DNA from 3 places in the Streptococcus taoyuanensis genome. Region 1 is predicted to be linked to each of the others. Evidence: predicted binding sites of a transcription regulator. Region 1 holds the regulator's gene; each other region holds the start of a gene.

Region 1 (6,500 bases):
GAAGATCCTTATTATTTCTATCCAGAGCATCTGGATACCGATCAATGGATCAAAACCCTGAAGGATGCTGGCTTTAAACGGACGATCATGGTCGTCAAGCACCACGATGGCTTCCTCTTGTACCCATCCAAATACACTGACCATACCATTGCCAAAAGTGGTTGGAAAGATGGAAAAGGCGATGTCCTAGCCGAGGTTTCTGCTTCTGCCAGCAAGTATGATATGGACATGGGGGTCTATCTCTCTCCTTGGGATGCTCACAGCCCGCTCTACCATGTGGATACAGAGGACAAATACAATGAATACTATCTCAACCAGCTTAAGGAAATCCTTGAAGATCCAAAATATGGGAACAAGGGTAAGTTCGTAGAAGTCTGGATGGATGGAGCGCGTGGCGATGGGGCTCAAAAAGTCACCTATACCTTTGACAAGTGGTTTGAAGCCATTCGCAAGGCCCAAGGGGATATTGCTATCTTCTCAGCTGAGCCGACCAATGTTCGTTGGATCGGAAATGAAAAGGGGGTTGCCGGAGATCCGGTTTGGCAAAAGGTCAATCCAGATAAGATTCGCAACAATCCATCCAATAGCTATCTCAATCACGGGGATCCGGAAGGGAAGCAATACTCAGTGGGAGAAGCCGATGTCTCTATTCGCTCCGGCTGGTTCTACCATGACAATCAAGAGCCTAAGTCCTTGCGCGAATTGATGGACATTTACTTCAAATCGGTCGGCCGTGGAACCCCGCTTCTGCTCAATATTCCACCCAATCAAGACGGAAAATTTGCGGATGCCGATGTGGCCCGTTTGAAAGAATTCCGTCAGACCTTGGACCAACTCTACAGTGTGAACTATGCGGCAGGAGCTTTGGTAGAAGCTGACTCGACACGACGCAATTCTCTCTACAAGGCCAGCCATTTGACAGATGGAGATGAAAAGACCAGTTGGGCTCCGGCTGATGATGCCAAGACCGGATCTTTTGTTCTCGATCTTGGAAAAGAACAGCATTTTGATGTGGTAGAGCTCAAAGAAACGATCGAGAAAGGCCAACGGATTTCTGGTTTCACCATTGATGTGGCTGTGAATGGCCAATGGGTTCCATATGGGGCTGGCTCAACCGTAGGATACCGCCGTTTGATCAAAGGGCAACCAGTTGATAGTCGCTATATCCGGGTGTCCATCACTGATGCCCAAGCCACTCCAATCTTGAACGGTGTCTCTGTCTATAAGACACCAGCCAGCATTGAAGAAACCGATGGCTATCCGCTTGGTTTGACTTATCATTCCGACCGGACTGCTGAGCGGGCCAATGGTCAGTGGAATGAAGAGGGAGAAGGCGTCCGAGGCACTTCTATGTGGACCAAGGAAAAGGGGGCTTCGGTGACCTATCAGTTTGAAGGCACCAAGGCCTATGTGGTCGCAACTGTCGACCCTGGTCATGGGGAAATGGATGTCTATGTCGATGGCCAAAAGCTAGCTACCGTCAATACCCAAAGCCCAAGCCGCAAACGCAGCCAAAAGGTCTATGAAACACCGGACTTGGCAGCAGGATCTCACACCTTGACCTTGGTCAATAGCAAGGGAGATGCGATCGCAACGGAAGGGATTTATGCCCTCAATAATCAAGAAAAGGGGCTCTTTGAGTTTGCTCAGCCAACCCTAGCTGTTAAGAAAGGCGACCCAGCGCAAGTCGTTGTCAAGAGAAAAGGTGGCTCTAAAGGAAGTGCCAGTCTCAAATTGATCACAGAACCAGGAACAGGGGTTCATGGCAAGGTCTACAAAGATACCAACGTCACCCTTGAGTTCGCAGATGGCGAGACAGAAAAAACAGTCCAAGTTCCAACCCTTGATTTTGCAGGAAAAGCGACCGACGTCTATGACTTTAAGGTCAAATTGCTCCATCCGGATCAAGGAAGCCTGGTCGGCTTTATTCCAGAACTGACAGTCCAAGTGATGAATGAAGACCAGTTGCCAGAAAATCGCAAAGAAGTGGATGATCAAGATCCAAAACTGCATTACAGTGAGGGTTGGCAGCACGAGACAGACAATCCAAACTTCTCAAATGGCACAGAATCTTGGTCTAGCTTTAACCAAGTGACCGATGAGGAAGGCAAGAAACATATTGAAGTGACCATTACCTTTAAGGGCACCGGCGTGGAGGTCCAAGGAGTGGTTGATCCAAGTCATGGGCTCTACAGCGTCACCCTGGATGGAAAAGAAATGGCCTTCGAAGAAGGTCGGGGCCATGATTATGAGATCGAAGGCGATCATTATTTCAGTGGCTACGGAGATCAACGCAAGCTCGACCAGAGTTTGGTCAATCTACAAGGCCTAGCAAAAGGCTACCACCAGCTACGCCTGCATCTGGATCCAGCCCTCAATGATCCTCAGTCATCTAGAGCCATCCAGGTGGACCGATTTGTCCTCTCAGGGAAAGATAGTCAGCTGCTCAGTCAAGAAGAGCTGCAACAGATCATCAGAGAAGGAGTAGAAAAGATCAAGGCTACTTCTCTCGATCGCTTGAAAGCAGACCTCAAACCGACGGTTCAAGGACAATTGACGGACTTGACTCAGTTGTTGGATCAAGAGCGACCAGATTTGGTTGCTGCAGCTAATCAAGTCGAAGCCCTTGAAACCATCTTAGAAGATGCTCACAATTATGAACCCCTGACGCAGACACGGCCAGAAGAAGGTATTCGGGATTTGATTCTTGAAAAGCCAGAACTTCTCATCGAAGCGGAGGAGATTCCATTTGAGAGTCAAACACGTGAGAACAAGGACTTGGCCAAGGGCGAAAGCCGGATCCTTCAAGCAGGAAAGGTCGGACGCCGGTTGAAATTGATCGAGGTTCGACAAGAAGAAGGCAAAGAAATTCGGACAGAAGTCGATGCCTTTGTCGAAGTGGAGGCCCAGGACCAGATCACAGAAGTCGGAACGAAGGAAGCGGAAAAAAGTCCGTTGATAGCTGATATGCCGACTCCAACCACTCCTGTCACCCCAAGTAAGGTGCAACCAGAAGTTATGACTCTTTCTCAAGCTGAAGACAAAAAAGAAAAAGGAAGACCTGTTCTCTTGCAACCGAAAACCCCAGAAGCAGTTTCTGTTTCGACTTTAGACCATCCGGAAAAAGAAGTGGTTAAAAGTCCTTCTCTACAATCGGAAGGAAAACTTCCTCAAACCGGTACAAAAGAAAGTGGATTGTTTGCTTGGTTAGGCCTTCTTGGTCTAGGATTCTTGGGCGGAGGCGCGAAATTTGCTCGTCGCAAAGAGTAGCCCCTTCTTCGCATAAGAGGTTAGTTCTCACTAGCCTCTTTTGTTTTGCCTTCTTAAGAGATTCCTATTTCCATGGAGTCTTTGCTTTATTTACAGCCGTAAAAATTGTATAATAGTCAAATAAGGTCAATGATGAGAAGGAACACTCCAAGGCCATTATTTATGGGCCAAGAACAGAGCATCCATCTAGAAAAAAACAAGCCAGAAAGGAGCATCATGGCAAATAAGAACACATCTGATAGCATTGAAGCTTATATCAAGGCCTTGCTAGCTCAAGCTGGCATGGCAGAGCTCAAAAGAAGTGAGTTAGCCGATGTCTTTCAGGTCGTACCCAGTCAGATTAATTATGTTATCAAGACTCGCTTTACCGAGAGCCGAGGCTATATTGTAGAGAGCAAGCGCGGTGGTGGGGGCTATATCCGTATTGGCAAGGTCCAGTTTTCAGATCACCATCAGATGCTCCAAGACTTGGCAGCCAATATTGGAGAGACCATCAGCCAGCAGGTCTTCAATGATATCCTCCAGATGCTCTATGAAGAAAAATTATTGACAAAACGTGAGACTCAGCTCTTGCTTGCGACAACCTCCGATGAGGTCCTAGGTCGAGATTCTCTCATCCTACGAGCAACGATGTTGAAAAAAATCATTCAACAAGTAGATAGAAAAGGAAATACCGACTAGATGAACTATTCAACAGCACTGTTAGAAAGTATAGAAGCGGCCCAAATACTAGCAGGCCACTATCAGGGGCATACCTTAGATACTTGGCATCTCCTGACGGCTATGGCCAATAATCCCTATAGCGTGGCAGGTTCTGTACTGAACGATTATCCTATGCAGATCGATGAGTTTCAGGATGCAGCGGAGCATATTACAGGCCAAGCTTTTCAAAGCGACAATCGGTATGAAATCTTCCCATTTTCTTATCGGATGGAAGCCATTATGAAACACGCAAGAGAGATTGCCCAGGTCCTTCATGCCAAGACCTTGGGAACAGAGCATGTGCTCCTCTCTCTTCTAGCAGACCGTGGGACCTTGGCGAGCCAAGTCATGGAGTTTGCCGGCTTTGCCTTTACAGAGCAAGACAAGGGAGTTCCTATTGCCTCCCTTCGCAAGAATTTAGAAGACAAAGCAGGCTGGGACAAGAATGATATCAAAGCCATCCGGAGTCTCTATCGGGCCCAAAACCCTAACCGACAAACCATGGGAAATATGATGGGCATGCCACCAAGCACCAGTGGAGGTCTTGAAGATTATACCCGTGATTTGACAGAAATGGCGCGTGCAGGCCAGCTCGAGCCTGTGATTGGTCGGGATGCAGAGATTTCACGCATGATCCAAATCCTCAGCCGCAAGACGAAGAACAATCCTGTATTGGTGGGAGAAGCAGGGGTCGGAAAAACCGCCCTTGCATTAGGTCTGGCCCAGCGTGTCGCTAGTGGCAATGTTCCAGCTGAAATCGCGCAAATGCGTGTTCTGGAATTGGATCTCATGAATGTCGTTGCTGGGACGCGCTTCCGTGGGGACTTCGAAGAACGGATGAACAATATCATCCAGGACATCGAAGAAGACGGTCACGTGATTCTCTTTATCGATGAACTGCATACCATTATGGGGTCAGGATCCGGCATTGATTCGACCTTAGACGCAGCCAATATTCTAAAACCAGCCCTGGCACGGGGAACCTTGCGTACAGTTGGGGCCACGACTCAAGATGAGTACCAAAAGCATATCGAAAAAGATGCAGCCCTCTCTCGGCGTTTTGCGAAAGTCACCATTGAAGAGCCAAGTGTTGCAGATAGCATCCAAATTCTCCAAGGCTTGAAAGAAACCTACCAGGACCACCATCATGTGACCATTACCGATGAAGCGATCGAAACAGCTGTCAAATATGCCCACCGCTATTTGACCAGCCGTCAATTGCCAGATTCAGCCATTGATCTCTTGGATGAAGCGGCAGCTACTGTACAAAACCGCGATTCCAACGGTCACGTAAAAGAAGAGTTGACCGCCTTGGATCGGGCCTTGATGGACGGCAAGTGGAAGAAAGCAGCCCAACTCTTAGAAGTAGAGGCCGCTCCCATTGTCTACAAAAAAGAAGTCACTGACCAAGATGTCTTAGTGACCTTGAGCCAATTATCTGGTATTCCAACTCAAAAACTGACTCAAACCGATGCCAAGAAGTACCTCAACTTAGAAACAGAATTGCACAAGCGCGTGATTGGTCAAGACCAAGCCGTTTCGAGTATCAGTCGGGCTATTCGACGCAATCAATCAGGTATCCGTAGCAACAAGCGTCCGATCGGTTCTTTCATGTTCCTGGGACCTACCGGTGTCGGAAAAACAGAGCTAGCCAAAGCTTTGGCGGAAGTTCTGTTTGATGATGAATCGGCCCTCATCCGTTTTGATATGAGTGAGTATATGGAAAAATTCGCAGCGAGCCGCCTCAACGGTGCCCCTCCAGGCTATGTGGGCTACGAAGAAGGAGGCGAGTTGACCGAGAAAGTCCGCAACAAACCGTATTCGGTCCTCTTATTTGATGAGGTGGAAAAAGCCCATCCAGATATTTTCAATGTCCTTTTGCAAGTCTTGGATGACGGAGTCTTAACCGATAGTAAAGGCCGGAAGATTGACTTCTCCAATACCATTATCATCATGACCTCAAACCTGGGAGCAACAGCCCTTCGGGATGATAAGACAGTTGGCTTTGGTGCCAAAGATATCCGCTTTGATCAAGCTAATATGGAAAAACGCATGTTTGAAGAGTTGAAGAAGACCTATCGTCCAGAGTTTATCAACCGGATTGATGAAAAGGTAGTCTTCCATAGTCTCTCAAGCGAGGACATGCAGCAGGTGGTGAAAGTCATGGTCAAACCGCTCATTGCGACCTTGGCCGAACAAGGCATGACCCTCAAATTCCAGCCTTCAGCGCTCAAGTTGCTAGCAACCAAAGGCTACGATCCAGAAATGGGAGCTCGGCCACTCCGTCGTGTCTTGCAGACCGAAGTGGAAGATCAACTAGCAGAGCTATTGCTGAAAGGCCAAGCCCAAGAAGGTCAAACCATCAAGGTTGGAACGACAGCCGGAACGATCAAGTTCGAGATTGTCTAGGAGGACGTCATGACGCTTCAGCGATTAACCCGTATTTCGCTTTTGGCGGCCCTTTGTGTCGCTCTACGTCAGGCTTTTGCCCCTTTCCCAAATGTCCAACCTATTTCTGCTATCTTCTT
Region 2 (6,500 bases), on a different contig from region 1:
ATCGTCGAAAATTGATCGAAAATTCATTAGTTGAAAAGGATGGTCTTTTCCAAATTGATTTTGATCAGCTGGAAAAAGATATTGTGGAGCAAGAGGTTAAACTCTATGTTTTGTGTAATCCGCACAATCCTGGAGGCCGTGTATGGGATTGTGAAGTCTTGGAAAAAATCGGCCACCTTTGTCAAAAACATGGTGTCCTTCTCGTTTCAGATGAGATCCACCAAGATTTGGCCTTGTTTGGCCACCGTCATACCAGTTTTAACACGGTTGATCCAAGCTTTAAAGATTTCAGTTTGATCTTAACTAGTGCTACCAAGACTTTCAATATTGCAGGAACAAAAAATTCCTATGTGGTCATTGAAAATCCAAAACTTCGTACAGCTTTTAAACAACGGCAATTGGCTAATAATCAACATGAAATCTCAGGCTTAGGGTATATTGCTACAGAAGCGGCTTATCGTCATGGCAAGCCTTGGTTGACAGAGCTCAAGCAAGTCTTTGAAAAACACATTGACTATGTCGTAGATGAATTGCATGAAAACACTAAAATCCGTGTCATGAAGCCCCAAGGAACCTATCTTCTTTGGTTGGACTTTTCAGCCTATCCTTATAGCGATGATGAGCTGCATGCTAAAATCCATGACCAAGCCAAATTGATTTTGAACCGTGGAACAGATTTTGGAAAAGAAGGAAACTTGCATGCCCGCCTCAATGTGGCAGCTCCCTTCACCCTCATTGAAGAAATTACCAAACGTTTGGTGGAAACTTTTCACAAATAAGTGTTGACTTTCTGTAAGTGAAGGAGTACAATAAACTCGAAATACGGTAGGTGAGGCTACCACAAGGATACGGATGACTACCGCAAAGCAGTGGAGACACTACTCGTTGGTCAACAGTCCTGATCGCAAAGGTCAAGACTAAGCTCATTTCATTGCCTTGTGGAGCTAAAGCTTGGACGGTCAGTTTTTTGAGAGTTTTGATTGAAAAATAAATGACGAGTTTCATGAGTCCTACCGATCGAGGGTAGGACTCTTTTTTATGCCTTACCAAGAAAAGAGAAAGGAGAGAGCTATGATACAAATCGACGATCATCCCGAACCGCACCGAACCAGCCAATCGCTGATTTGTGTCGTAGGGACTCCAAAAGTGATTGGCTCCTGATTGAAAAAGGAGATACCAATGCAAACAAATAAAGAAAGACTCATTGCTGCCCTTCAAGAACCACTTGAAAGCACCTTTGCCGACTACAAAACCAGTGCCCTTGGTTTAGTTGACGATCAAGTAGAAGAAAACCGCGATATTTATGGCGAAAATGTCATCACAAAAGGTCAAGAAGATTCCATGATCAAAAAGATCTATGAATCGATTATCAATCCTTTTACGGTGATTTTGTTGGTCATTGCGCTGGTTTCCTTCATCACTAATGTCTGGCTAGCAAAACCAGGTGAACAGGATCCAACGACCTCTATCATCATTGTGATCTTGGTCTTGATCTCAGGTGGGATCCGCTTCATTCAAGAATTGCGGAGTGATAAAGCTGCCAGCAACCTATCACGTATGATAGTCAATACAGCGACCGTTCTGCGTGATGGGTCGGAACAAGAAATTCCGATCAATGAAATCGTCGTAGGAGATGTGATCAAACTGAGTGCTGGCGACATGATCCCAGCAGATGTGGTCTTGATTGATTCCCGTGACTTCTTTGTCCAACAATCTGGTCTCACAGGGGAAAGTGATGCTGTTGAAAAGGTTTGTCTCAGAAAAGCCGACAGTCAGAATCTAGATAGTCTCTTGGAGAGTGAAAGCTTGGCCTTTATGGGAACCAATGTCATCTCCGGACGGGCGACAGCCTTGGTCTTGGTCGTGGGGGATGAAACCATGATGGGCGCTATTGAGCAAACCATCAACACCTATGACGAACCAACCTCATTTGAGAGAGAAATGAATACCATCTCTTGGCTTTTGATTCGGCTCATGTTAGTGATGGTGCCCGTTGTCTTTGTGATCAATGGCCTCACAGATGGTGACTGGTTAGAAGCGGGTGTCTTTGCCCTCAGCGTTGGGGTTGGTTTGACTCCGGAAATGTTGCCGATGATTATTACAGCGAGTCTTGCTAAGGGCTCCATCATCATGGCCAAGGAAAAAGTCGTTATCAAAAAACTCAATGCCATCCAAGACCTTGGGGCTATTGATATTTTGTGTACAGATAAGACAGGTACCTTGACCCAAGATGAAATCGTTTTGGAGTATCCACTTGATATCCATGGCGAATTGGATCTATCAGTTCTTCGTCGGGCTTACTTGAATTCCTATTTCCAAACCGGGCTAAAAAATTTGATGGACCGAGCGATTATCAATCGGACCCAGAAAGAAGCCAAGAAACATGAGATTGTTCGCGATCTGGATCAAACCTTCCATAAGATTGATGAATTGCCCTTTGATTTTGAACGTCGTCGCATGAGTGTCATTGTCAAAGACGAAGACGGTGTGGTCAGCATGGTGACCAAGGGTGCCTTGGAAGAAATGCTTTCTGTATCGACTTATGTTGAGTACAAGGGAGAGATTAAACGCCTGACAGATGAAGTCCGTCAAGAGGTCCTCGCTGAAGTTGCTCAATTAAATGAACAAGGTCTTCGTGTTTTAGGCGTCAGCTACAAAACCGACTTGGACGAAAATGACATCTTTAGTGTTGAAGATGAACGAGACATGATCCTAACTGGTTACCTTGCCTTTCTTGATCCACCAAAACCTTCTGCAGCTCCAGCAATCAAAGCTCTTGCAGAATATGGGGTAACCACCAAGATCTTAACTGGGGACAATGAAAAGGTCACCCAAGCTGTCTGTGAAAAAGTAGGACTAGATGTAGAGCGGATTCTTTTGGGAAGCGAAATCGATACGATGACTGACCAAGAGTTAGCACAAGTTGTGGAAACAACAACGGTTTTTGCCAAATTATCACCAGATCAAAAAGCGCGGATCATCCTCTGCCTCAAGAACAATGGCCACAAGGTGGGTTACATGGGAGATGGGATCAACGATGCTCCATCCATGAAGGTCTCAGACGTTGGGATCTCTGTGGATACTGCTGTTGATATCGCCAAAGAAACGGCAGATGTCATCCTTCTGGATAAGGACTTGATGGTCCTTGAAAAAGGTTTGGTTGAAGGCCGCAAGGTCTATGCCAATATGACCAAGTACATCAAGATGACGGTCTCTTCTAACTTCGGGAACATCTTCTCTCTGCTCTTTGCAAGCATCTTTTTGCCTTTCCTTCCAATGGCTCCTGTTCATTTGATTGTGCTCAATCTTATCTATGATCTTTCTTGTATCGCCCTTCCTTTTGACAATGTCGACAAGGAATTCCTCAAGAAACCTCGTATCTGGGAAGCAAACTCCATCATGCGTTTTATGGCCTGGATTGGTCCAATTTCATCAGTATTTGATATTATTACCTACATGCTTCTTTACTTCCTTGTTGTTCCTATGATTTTAGGTCATGGCTACAACCATGGAGCAGCAGATGCAGCAGCCTTTATCATGGTGTTCCAAACCGGATGGTTTATCGAATCTATGTGGTCTCAAACCATGGTTATTCATATGTTGCGTTCACCAAAACTGCCATTTATCCAAAGTCGTCCAGCCTTCTCAGTCGTGGTGACGACCCTAGCAGCAGCCTTCTTTGTAACCTCCCTTCCATATAGTCCTTTGGCTTCTATCTTGAAGTTGAGCCAACTAAATGGATTGTACTTTGTTCTATTGTTTGCCATTATCGTCCTCTATATGCTGAGTGTGACGGTTGTCAAACGTATCTATATTAAGAAATACAAAGAATGGTTGTAATTGATTGATAGAAAGAGTGAGTCCGAACTTAAAAAATTAAGTGTAAGGGCTCTCTTTTTTTTGTAAAATTTGGTATAATAAGAAGAATGTAAAGTTGGAAATGAAGATTTCCATGTGCTGTGAGTATCAAAGAGGGACTGAAAGAAAGAGCAGAGCTTGACTCCACTTTTATCATAGCTCTTTTTTGAATAACAGCTTAGAAAGAAGGATCTCAAAATGGGAAAATTAGAAGTTATTACACATCCACTGATTCAACACAAATTGTCTATTCTTCGTCGTACAGATACCTCTACGAAGGCCTTTCGTGAATTGGTAGATGAAATTGCTATGTTGATGGGCTACGAAGTGTTGCGTGAATTGCCTCTTGAGGATGTTGAAATTGAAACTCCTATTACCAAAACCGTTCAAAAACAAATCGCAGGTAAGAAATTGGCTATTGTCCCAATTCTTCGTGCAGGGATTGGGATGGTTGATGGTCTCTTGAGTTTGGTACCAGCTGCTAAGGTTGGCCATATCGGGATGTACCGTGATGAAGAAACCTTGAAACCAGTTGAATACTTGGTGAAATTGCCAGAAGATATTGATCAACGTCGTATCTTTGTAGTAGACCCGATGCTTGCTACGGGTGGATCCGCTATTCTAGCGATTGATTCCTTAAAAAAACGTGGCGCTAGCCATATTAAATTTGTCTGCCTTGTATCAGCGCCAGAAGGGGTGAAAGCTCTTCAAGAAGCTCACCCAGATGTTGATATCTTTACAGCAGCCCTCGATGATCATTTGAATGAACATGGCTACATTGTTCCTGGTCTTGGAGATGCGGGTGACCGTTTATTCGGTACCAAATAAGAAACCATTTATGATTCGTCCGAAAGGTGCTTAAGATTTGACCTTTTTTGACCATTGGTTTATAATAGCACATATACTTTGAACCTCACGAATCGTGAGAATGAATGGATACTAAAGGAGAAGAATAGATGATTCCAGTAGTTATTGAACAAACCAGTCGTGGAGAACGTTCTTACGATATTTATTCCCGTCTGTTGAAAGATCGAATTATCATGGTAACAGGACCAGTTGAGGACCAAATGGCTAACTCCATTATCGCTCAATTGCTCTTCTTGGATGCCCAAGATAATACAAAAGATATCTATATGTATATCAATACCCCAGGTGGCTCTGTCTCAGCAGGTCTTGCCATTGTAGATACTATGAACTTTATCAAGTCAGATGTCCAAACCATTGTCATGGGGATGGCAGCTTCTATGGGAACTATTATCGCTTCAAGCGGTGCGAAGGGCAAACGCTTCATGTTGCCAAATGCCGAGTACATGATTCACCAACCAATGGGTGGTACTGGTGGTGGTACCCAACAAACCGATATGGCCATTGCAGCAGAACACTTGCTCAAAACACGGAATAACTTGGAAAAAATCCTTGCGGAAAATTCAGGTCAACCGATCGAAAAAGTGCATGCTGATGCTGAACGTGACAATTGGATGAGCGCACAAGAAACACTTGAATATGGCTTTATTGATGAAATCATGGCCAATAATAAATTGGGCTAAACCATTCTATGGGAAGGTCTGTCAAGAGGCTGGGACAAAAGTCCTAGCCTCTCAATTATTTTTGGATTGTCGAGCAAAACGCAGTGGTTGAGTGGGCTCTACTACGCTGATTTCATCAGCTTTTACAGCCCTACTCAACTGTGCGGAGGTGGGACGACGAAATCGAATTCTAACGAATTATCGATTTCTGTCCCACTCTCTTTTTTGCTCTCATAAAAGAGTAGTTCTTTTTCTTGAAATTTGATATACTAGTAACAGAACGAGAAAGGGATTGACCATGTTTGAGAAACAAGAAAGAACAGGCTTAATTGTTAAATTGTATTACAATCGAGACGGGAAAAAATTACAATCTGTCGGAGATGTCTTGTACCATTCTAAGAAATGCCGTTATGTCCAATTGTATGTGGACAGTGACAAGGCGGATCAAGTCATGGAAGACTTAAAGAAAGAACGTTATGTCAAAAAAGTCTTGCCTTGCCATCTCAAAGATTTAGATACAGATTTTGTGGGGAGTTTGCAACGATTGGAGACCCTATCTGTGGTCACAGAAGGTTAGAAAACGCAATCATTTGATGGATTGCGTTTTTTTTATTGACAATTGTCAGATAATTCGGTATATTCTTAATGTATTTAATTTAAGATTCATTTAAGGAGATCATTACAAATGAAGAAAAAATTTGCTCTTTCATTTTTAACCATTGCAAGTGTCGCTCTTCTTGCTGCTTGTGGTGAAGTTTCTACTTCAGGTTCAAACACAACTGGTAACGAAATCGGCAAAGAACTAAAAGTCGGTTTTAACTTTGAAAAAACTGGTGAAGTAGCAGCCTACGGTAGCGCTGAACAAAAAGGTGCTCAATTAGCCGTTGATGAAATCAACGCTAAGGGTGGAGCTGACGGTAAGAAGATCGTTGTCACAGATAAAGATAACAAATCTGAAACAGCTGAAGCAGCTACTATTACAACAAACCTTGTGACCCAATCAAAAGTGAACGCTCTTGTAGGACCTGCAACTTCAGGGGCTACTGCAGCAGCCGTTGCCAATGCTGGTAAAGCAGGTGTGCCATTGGTTACACCATCTGCAACTCAAGATGATTT
Region 3 (6,500 bases), on a different contig from region 1:
TACTGGCTTGTGAGCAGCCTTGATAGAGATCTTCCCATTGCTGGTCATGACTGCTTTGAGTTGTTTCTCACTTGGATGTTCCAGGTAATAATCGGTAATAGCATCTTCGATATGGTCTTGGATGGTACGACGAAGTGGGCGGGCCCCCATTTTTGGATCGTATCCCAGATCGACCAATTTTTCTTTGACCTTCTCTGTCACATCCAGATGAATCTCATTTTGTGCGAGACGTTGATTGACTTCATCAAGCATGAGGGTAACGATTTGAAGAAGGTTTTCTTTTGATAGAGGTTGAAATTCAATGATGCCATCAAAACGGTTCATGAATTCAGGGCTAAAGAAGTTACCGAGTTCTCCAAGTACGGAGTTGGTGCGACCCTCGCGAGCAGCTCCAAAACCAACATTGGCCTCAGCCTTGCCGGTTCCAGCATTAGAGGTCATGATGATAATGGTATCTTTAAAGCTGACGGTACGGCCTTGACCATCTGTCAAACGGCCATCATCTAAAACTTGCAAGAACATGTGCATGACATCTGGATGGGCTTTTTCCACTTCATCCAACAACACGAGGGAGTATGGATTGCGACGGACCTTTTCCGTTAGTTGTCCAGCTTCATCGTAGCCAACATAGCCCGGAGGAGCTCCGACTAGTTTCGCTACGCTATGTTTTTCCATGTATTCGCTCATATCAAAGCGGATCATATTGTCTGCAGAGCCAAAGAGCTCGATCGCCAATTGTTTAGACAACTCGGTCTTCCCTACACCGGTTGGTCCGACAAAGAGGAAGCTTCCGATCGGACGGTTAGGAGATCCTAGGCCGACACGATTGCGTCGAATGGCTTTCGCAATTTTATCTACAGCATCATCTTGACCGATCACATGGGCTTTCAAATCAGAAGCCAGATTGATCAATTGAGACTGTTCTTTTTCTTTCAAATCGCCAACAGGAATATTGGTCTTTTGTTCAACGATGTGTTCAATCGTTTTTTCACTGATGACAGGGGTTTCCTGATCAGTGACATGTTGACCTTGCATTTCCTTGTATTTCGCGATTTGGTCGCGGAAGTAGGCTGCTTTTTCAAAGTCTTCTTCGCGTGTCGCTTGAGCTTTGAGGTTTTCCGCTTCAATCAAGCGCTGGTCGATCACTTTTGGATCCACAAAGTTTAGGGTCAGGTTCATCTTAGACCCCGCTTCATCTAACAGATCAATGGCCTTGTCTGGCAGGAAGCGATCTTGGATGTAACGGTTTGAAAGAATAGCTGCCGCTTCGATGGCCCCGTCTGTATAGTGGACGTGGTGGTAGTCTTCGTATTTTTTCTGGATGCCCTTGAGGATGGTGATGGTTTCTTCAACCGTTGGTTCATCGACCTTAACGGGCTGCATCCGACGTTCCAAGGCCGCATCTTTTTCAATGATACGGTATTCATTAAGGGTAGTAGCCCCAACTAATTGGAGTTCTCCGCGCGCCAAGGCTGGTTTGAGGATATTTCCAGCGTCCATATTGCCTTCACCAGCTGATCCTGCGCCAACAATTTCATGGATTTCGTCGATGAACAGAATAACATCTTCGCGTTGACGAATTTCATCCATTAATTTTTGCATGCGTTCTTCGAATTGACCACGGATGCCTGTGCCTTGAACTAGGCTCACGACGTCTAGGCGGATGACTTCTTTTCCTTGCAATTTATGGGGAACGTCGCCATCAACGATTTTTTGAGCCAGGCCTTCCACAACGGCAGTCTTTCCGACACCAGGTTCCCCAATCAGAACCGGATTGTTCTTGGTTCGACGGTTGAGAATTTCGATGACACGGATAATCTCCTCATCACGGCCAATGACAGGGTCAATATCCCCTTTGCGGGCAATCTCTGTGACATTGATGCCGAACTCTTCTAAAAGACCTTTTGGCTTTTGAGGACGTGCTTGACGAGGGTCTTGACCACCACCACGGTTATTGTTTTGGCCGTAGCCGCCACCTCCATAACTGCCTCCGGATTGAGTTGGAGGGGTTTGAGGTTCTTGCGGACTTTGGAAGTTTCCAAGGTTATTGAAGAAATCTTCAAAAGGATCTCCAGTCAGTTGGCTCCGTTGGGTCATGCCTTTCAAGAAGCTGTTATTTGGGTCTGTTTTCATAATTTTATAGCAATTTTGACAGAGGTCTACTTGTTGCTGACGTCCATTTACATTTGTATATAAATGGATGGTTGATTCATTTATTTTACAATTTTGACAAAGCATATACATACCTCACAGTAGGTTTTTGATGGTTTTCCATCAAGAGACGAGCCTATTTTCAAAAGGTCAAAAATAGTCAAAGATTTATATTTTCATTATATCAGTATTCTAGAAGTTTGCAAGAATTTGCTACGGAATGTCGCTAAGGAGTGAAGGAGAGAGCAAATCAATGGAAAAATGTGAATTTTTATTGGAAGAGCTTTCTCTTTTATGATAAAATAGGAGAGTAGAAAGTAAAGAGGAGAAATAAAATGGAATCACATTTAGTACGGATTATCAACCGTTTGGAGACGATGACAAAAGACGGTGGAAACTTGAAACGTAATTTTGAACGTGACGGTGTTGTTGTCGCTGAAGTAGCCTACAACCACAATGAAGAAGAGGGTTCAACCTTTACACTTCGTGATGTTGAAGCGCGTGAAACCTATACATTTGATAGCATTGATTTAATTGCAATGGAAATTTATGAATTGCTTTACTAAGCAGCTGTGTGGATGAGTTTGGGGTGGTCTCAAGCTCATTTTTTGTCCATCTGGCTATAGTTTTCGTCTATAAGAAATTCTAAATAGGAACAGTTAGGTTTGAGAGTTGAAATCTGCTATAATAGAGAGGACTATTTTCATTACTTGACTAGAAAGAGAATTGATATGACGACAATCATTGATGGGAAGGCGCTCGCTACAAAATTACAGGGTGAGATTGCGGAGAAAACAGCACGATTAAAAAAAGAGACAGGAGTTGTGCCTGGCCTCGTTGTCATCGTGGTAGGAGATAATCCAGCTAGCAAAATCTATGTAAGAAATAAAGAGCGTTCTGCTATTGCGGCAGGCTTTCGGAGTGAAGTGAGACGACTTCCTGAAAGCATCAGCCAAGCTGAATTATTAGAAGTGATCGAACACTACAATCAAGATCCCCTTTGGCATGGGATTTTGGTGCAGTTGCCACTGCCTAAGCATATCGATGCGGATGCAGTCCTTTTAGCCATTGATCCGACAAAAGATGTGGATGGCTTTCATCCATTGAATATGGGACGCTTGTGGGCTGGGAATCCTCTCATGGTGCCTTCAACTCCCGCTGGGATCATGGAGATGTTCAAAGAGTACGGGATTGATCTAGAAGGGAAGCGAGCAGTCGTGATTGGTCGTTCCAATATCGTTGGAAAACCAATGGCACAGTTGCTCCTCGCCAAAAATGCGACGGTAACCTTGACCCATTCCCGGACCCATCATCTGCCTAAAATTGCTAGAAGAGCAGATATCTTGGTTGTTGCGATCGGTCGTGCGAAATTTGTAACAGCAGACTTCGTGAAAGAAGGCGCCGTTGTTATTGACGTCGGAATGAATCGCGATGAGAATGGCAAATTGTGTGGGGATGTCGATTTTGACTCCGTTGCCCCTTTGGCCAGTCATATTACCCCGGTACCAGGAGGGGTTGGGCCTATGACCGTCACCATGCTGATGGAGCAGACCTACGAAGCAGCTGTTCGTGCCTTAAAAAAATGAAAGTGTGAACAAGATGAAGTTTGTATTTGATTTAGATGGAACCCTGTCATTCGATGGTGTCACAATCGATGATGAAATCAAACAGGTCTTATTGAGAGCAGAAGAATTTGGCCATGAAGTTGCCTTTGCTTCTGCACGTTCTTACCGGGACTGCTTGGGCCTTTTAGGGGACTCATTGAGTCAGCAACTCGTGATTGGTTTAAATGGTGGATTGGCCTATCGCCAGGGGCAATTAGTATATGAGGAACAATTGGACAAGGATGTGTATCGGGAAGTCCTTGGCTTTTGTCGCCATTACAATCTACCATTTTTTGTGGATGATACCTTTGATTATAGCGGACAGATTTTGGAAAAGATTCCTTTTGTTGCTAATGTGGATCCCCTCAAGAAAGCCCAGTATCGCTCGTTAGAGGAGCTGACAGATCCGATTAAGGTCGTGATCTATATGGGTGGTCATGAGGAGCTCGTGGATGAGATCATCGAGCGGATCGAAAAGACAGAAAAGGCCCATATCCGCTATCATGCGCATGAAAAATGCATCTATCTCAATCCAGCAGACACGCATAAAGCCACAACGGTAGAAGAACTCTGTGGAGAGAATTTCGTGGCTTTTGGCAATGATCAAAATGATATCGAGCTCTTTGAAAAAGCTCTTTATGCAGTTCAAATTGGTGATTTTCCAGCCCTTCAGCCTTATGCGGATGATCAATTGGTAGCCAAACAAAATCAACCACAAGCTGTGGCTGCTAAGATCTTGCAAGTCTTTGCAGAATTCAGAGGAAAATAAAAGATGGAGGGGGAGTCGTGGCTTCTCCTTTTTCGCTAGAAATGAGGAAGGTATGAGAACAGTTCAGAAAGAAGAGATCCAGCGAGTCATTGTGAAGCGAGATGCGAATTCTTATAAGGGCGATTTTGGTCGCCTGCTCTTGATTGGGGGGACTTACCCCTATGGGGGAGCTATTATTATGGCGGCGCTTGCTGCGGTTCATAGTGGTGCGGGGCTGGTTACTGTCGCAACAGATCCTGACAATCTGACAGCCCTTCATAGCCATCTTCCTGAAGCTATGGGCTTTGATCTGGCGGATCACGAACTTCTTCGGGAGCAACTCCAAAAAGCCAGCGTGATTCTTGTCGGTCCAGGCTTAAAGGAAGCAAGAGAAAGCCAAGCAATCTTGCAGATGATTTTTGAGCAAGTCTCTAGCCAGCAGGTCTTGATATTAGATGGAGGAGCTATTAGTCTTTTTGCGGCCTCTCAGTTTGACCTGCCAGAGGCTCAGTTGGTCTTTACCCCTCACCAAAAAGAATGGGAAAAACTGTCAGGGCTTGATCTAGCAAGCCAGACAGAAGGCAAGAGTCGAAGAGCAGTACAGAACTTTCCTAAAGGGACTGTCATTGTAGAAAAAGGACCCCACACCCGCATTTGGACAAGTGGGCAAGATGAGGGCTATCAGCTAGATGTTGGTGGTCCCTATCAAGCCACAGGTGGCATGGGGGATACCTTGGCAGGGATGATCGCAGGATTTGCGGGTCAATTTCCACAGGTCAGTCTCTATGAGCGCGTGGCAGTCGCGACCTACCTTCATTCAGCTATTGCTGAAGACTTGAGCAAGGAGGCTTATGTTGTTTTACCGACAAGCATTAGCAAAGAAATTCCCAAATGGATGAAGAAGTGGAGTGACAATTTAAACGAAAATGTTGAAAATGAAACGTTTTCATGATAGTATTTAAGAAAAGGAGGTGAAAAAATGAATGAGCAAAAAAAATCGATTACCATGAAAGATGTTGCAGCAGAAGCTGGAGTTAGTGTTGGGACAGTCTCTCGTGTCATCAATAATGAAAAAGGCATTAAAGAGGTGACCTTAAAAAAAGTTCAACAAGCAATTGAAAAACTTTCTTATGTCCCAGATGAATATGCGAGAGGATTAAAAACGAATCGTAGTAATATTATTGCTTTACTCATTCCAACTATATGGCATCCTTTCTTTTCTGAATTTGCTTATCATGTTGAAAAAGCACTATTAAAAAATCAATATAAATTATTAATTTGTAATGCGGATAAAGATTCTAAAAATGAGATAGAATACATAAAATTACTTGAGAAAAATAAAGTAGATGGGATTATAGGGATCACCTATTCAGATATTGATAAGTATGTCTCATCAAATTTACCTTTTGTCAGTATTGACCGTCATTTTTCTGAAAATGTCTATTACGTAACTTCTGAAAATTTTCATGGTGGTCAACTAGCTTGTCGCGAATTAGTCAAACGCGATTGTCAAAATCTAGCTTACATTAGTGGTGTGAACAAACATTTGAATGAAACAACGGAACGGGGGAGAGGTTTCAAAGCGGAGGCTAAACAGAAAAATACGAACCTTTATTGTCTTGAAATGCCGGAACCACTGAATCAAGTAGAAGAGCAAATAAGAACCTTTTTTGAAAAGCATCCTCAGATTGATGGGATTTTCACAGTAAATGATTTTATGGCCCTTCGTGTGATAAAAGTTTTAGGGGAGATGGGAAAAATTCCTATAGAAGATTATCAGATTATTGGTTTTGATGGATTAAGACCAGCTTTTGATCAACCTTACTTACTTTCTACAATTGTTCAACAAATAGCTCAGATGGCTCAAGCAGCAGTTGAACTATTGCTTAAATTAATTCGTGAAGAAAAAATAGACCAGAATGTCATTAGTTTACCGGTACATTTTTTTGAAGGAAACACAACAAAAAAATTATAAAAAGTGCTTGACAAATTATGAA

The links. The regulator CtsR, encoded in region 1, represses protease genes until heat stress. The targets are predictions, from matches to a motif close to TTGGTCAAAAAAGGTCAAANA.
Region 2: the regulator CtsR is predicted to act here: its motif matches at 4,721-4,741, upstream of P5Y91_RS04060 (ATP-dependent Clp protease proteolytic subunit).
Region 3: the regulator CtsR is predicted to act here: its motif matches at 2,298-2,318, upstream of P5Y91_RS02035 (ATP-dependent Clp protease ATP-binding subunit).

What each region holds. Positions count from the first base shown of each region.
Region 1 covers NZ_JARQVW010000007.1:29,230-35,729, reverse strand. The annotation lists gene P5Y91_RS05915 (alpha-L-fucosidase) at 1-3,270, shown strand, start outside; gene P5Y91_RS05910 (CtsR family transcriptional regulator) at 3,487-3,951, shown strand; gene P5Y91_RS05905 (ATP-dependent Clp protease ATP-binding subunit) at 3,952-6,381, shown strand; gene P5Y91_RS05900 (ECF transporter S component) at 6,391-6,500, shown strand, end outside.
Region 2 covers NZ_JARQVW010000003.1:123,757-130,256, forward strand. The annotation lists gene P5Y91_RS04045 (MalY/PatB family protein) at 1-779, shown strand, start outside; M-box (ykoK) riboswitch at 815-972, shown strand; gene mgtA (magnesium-translocating P-type ATPase) at 1,180-3,840, shown strand; gene upp (uracil phosphoribosyltransferase) at 4,057-4,686, shown strand; gene P5Y91_RS04060 (ATP-dependent Clp protease proteolytic subunit) at 4,815-5,405, shown strand; gene P5Y91_RS04065 (DUF2129 domain-containing protein) at 5,683-5,961, shown strand; gene P5Y91_RS04070 (ABC transporter substrate-binding protein) at 6,070-6,500, shown strand, end outside.
Region 3 covers NZ_JARQVW010000002.1:31,469-37,968, forward strand. The annotation lists gene P5Y91_RS02035 (ATP-dependent Clp protease ATP-binding subunit) at 1-2,238, opposite strand, end outside; gene P5Y91_RS02040 (DUF1797 family protein) at 2,487-2,717, shown strand; gene P5Y91_RS02045 (bifunctional methylenetetrahydrofolate dehydrogenase/methenyltetrahydrofolate cyclohydrolase) at 2,883-3,737, shown strand; gene P5Y91_RS02050 (HAD-IIB family hydrolase) at 3,751-4,524, shown strand; gene P5Y91_RS02055 (NAD(P)H-hydrate dehydratase) at 4,577-5,455, shown strand; gene P5Y91_RS02060 (LacI family DNA-binding transcriptional regulator) at 5,483-6,478, shown strand.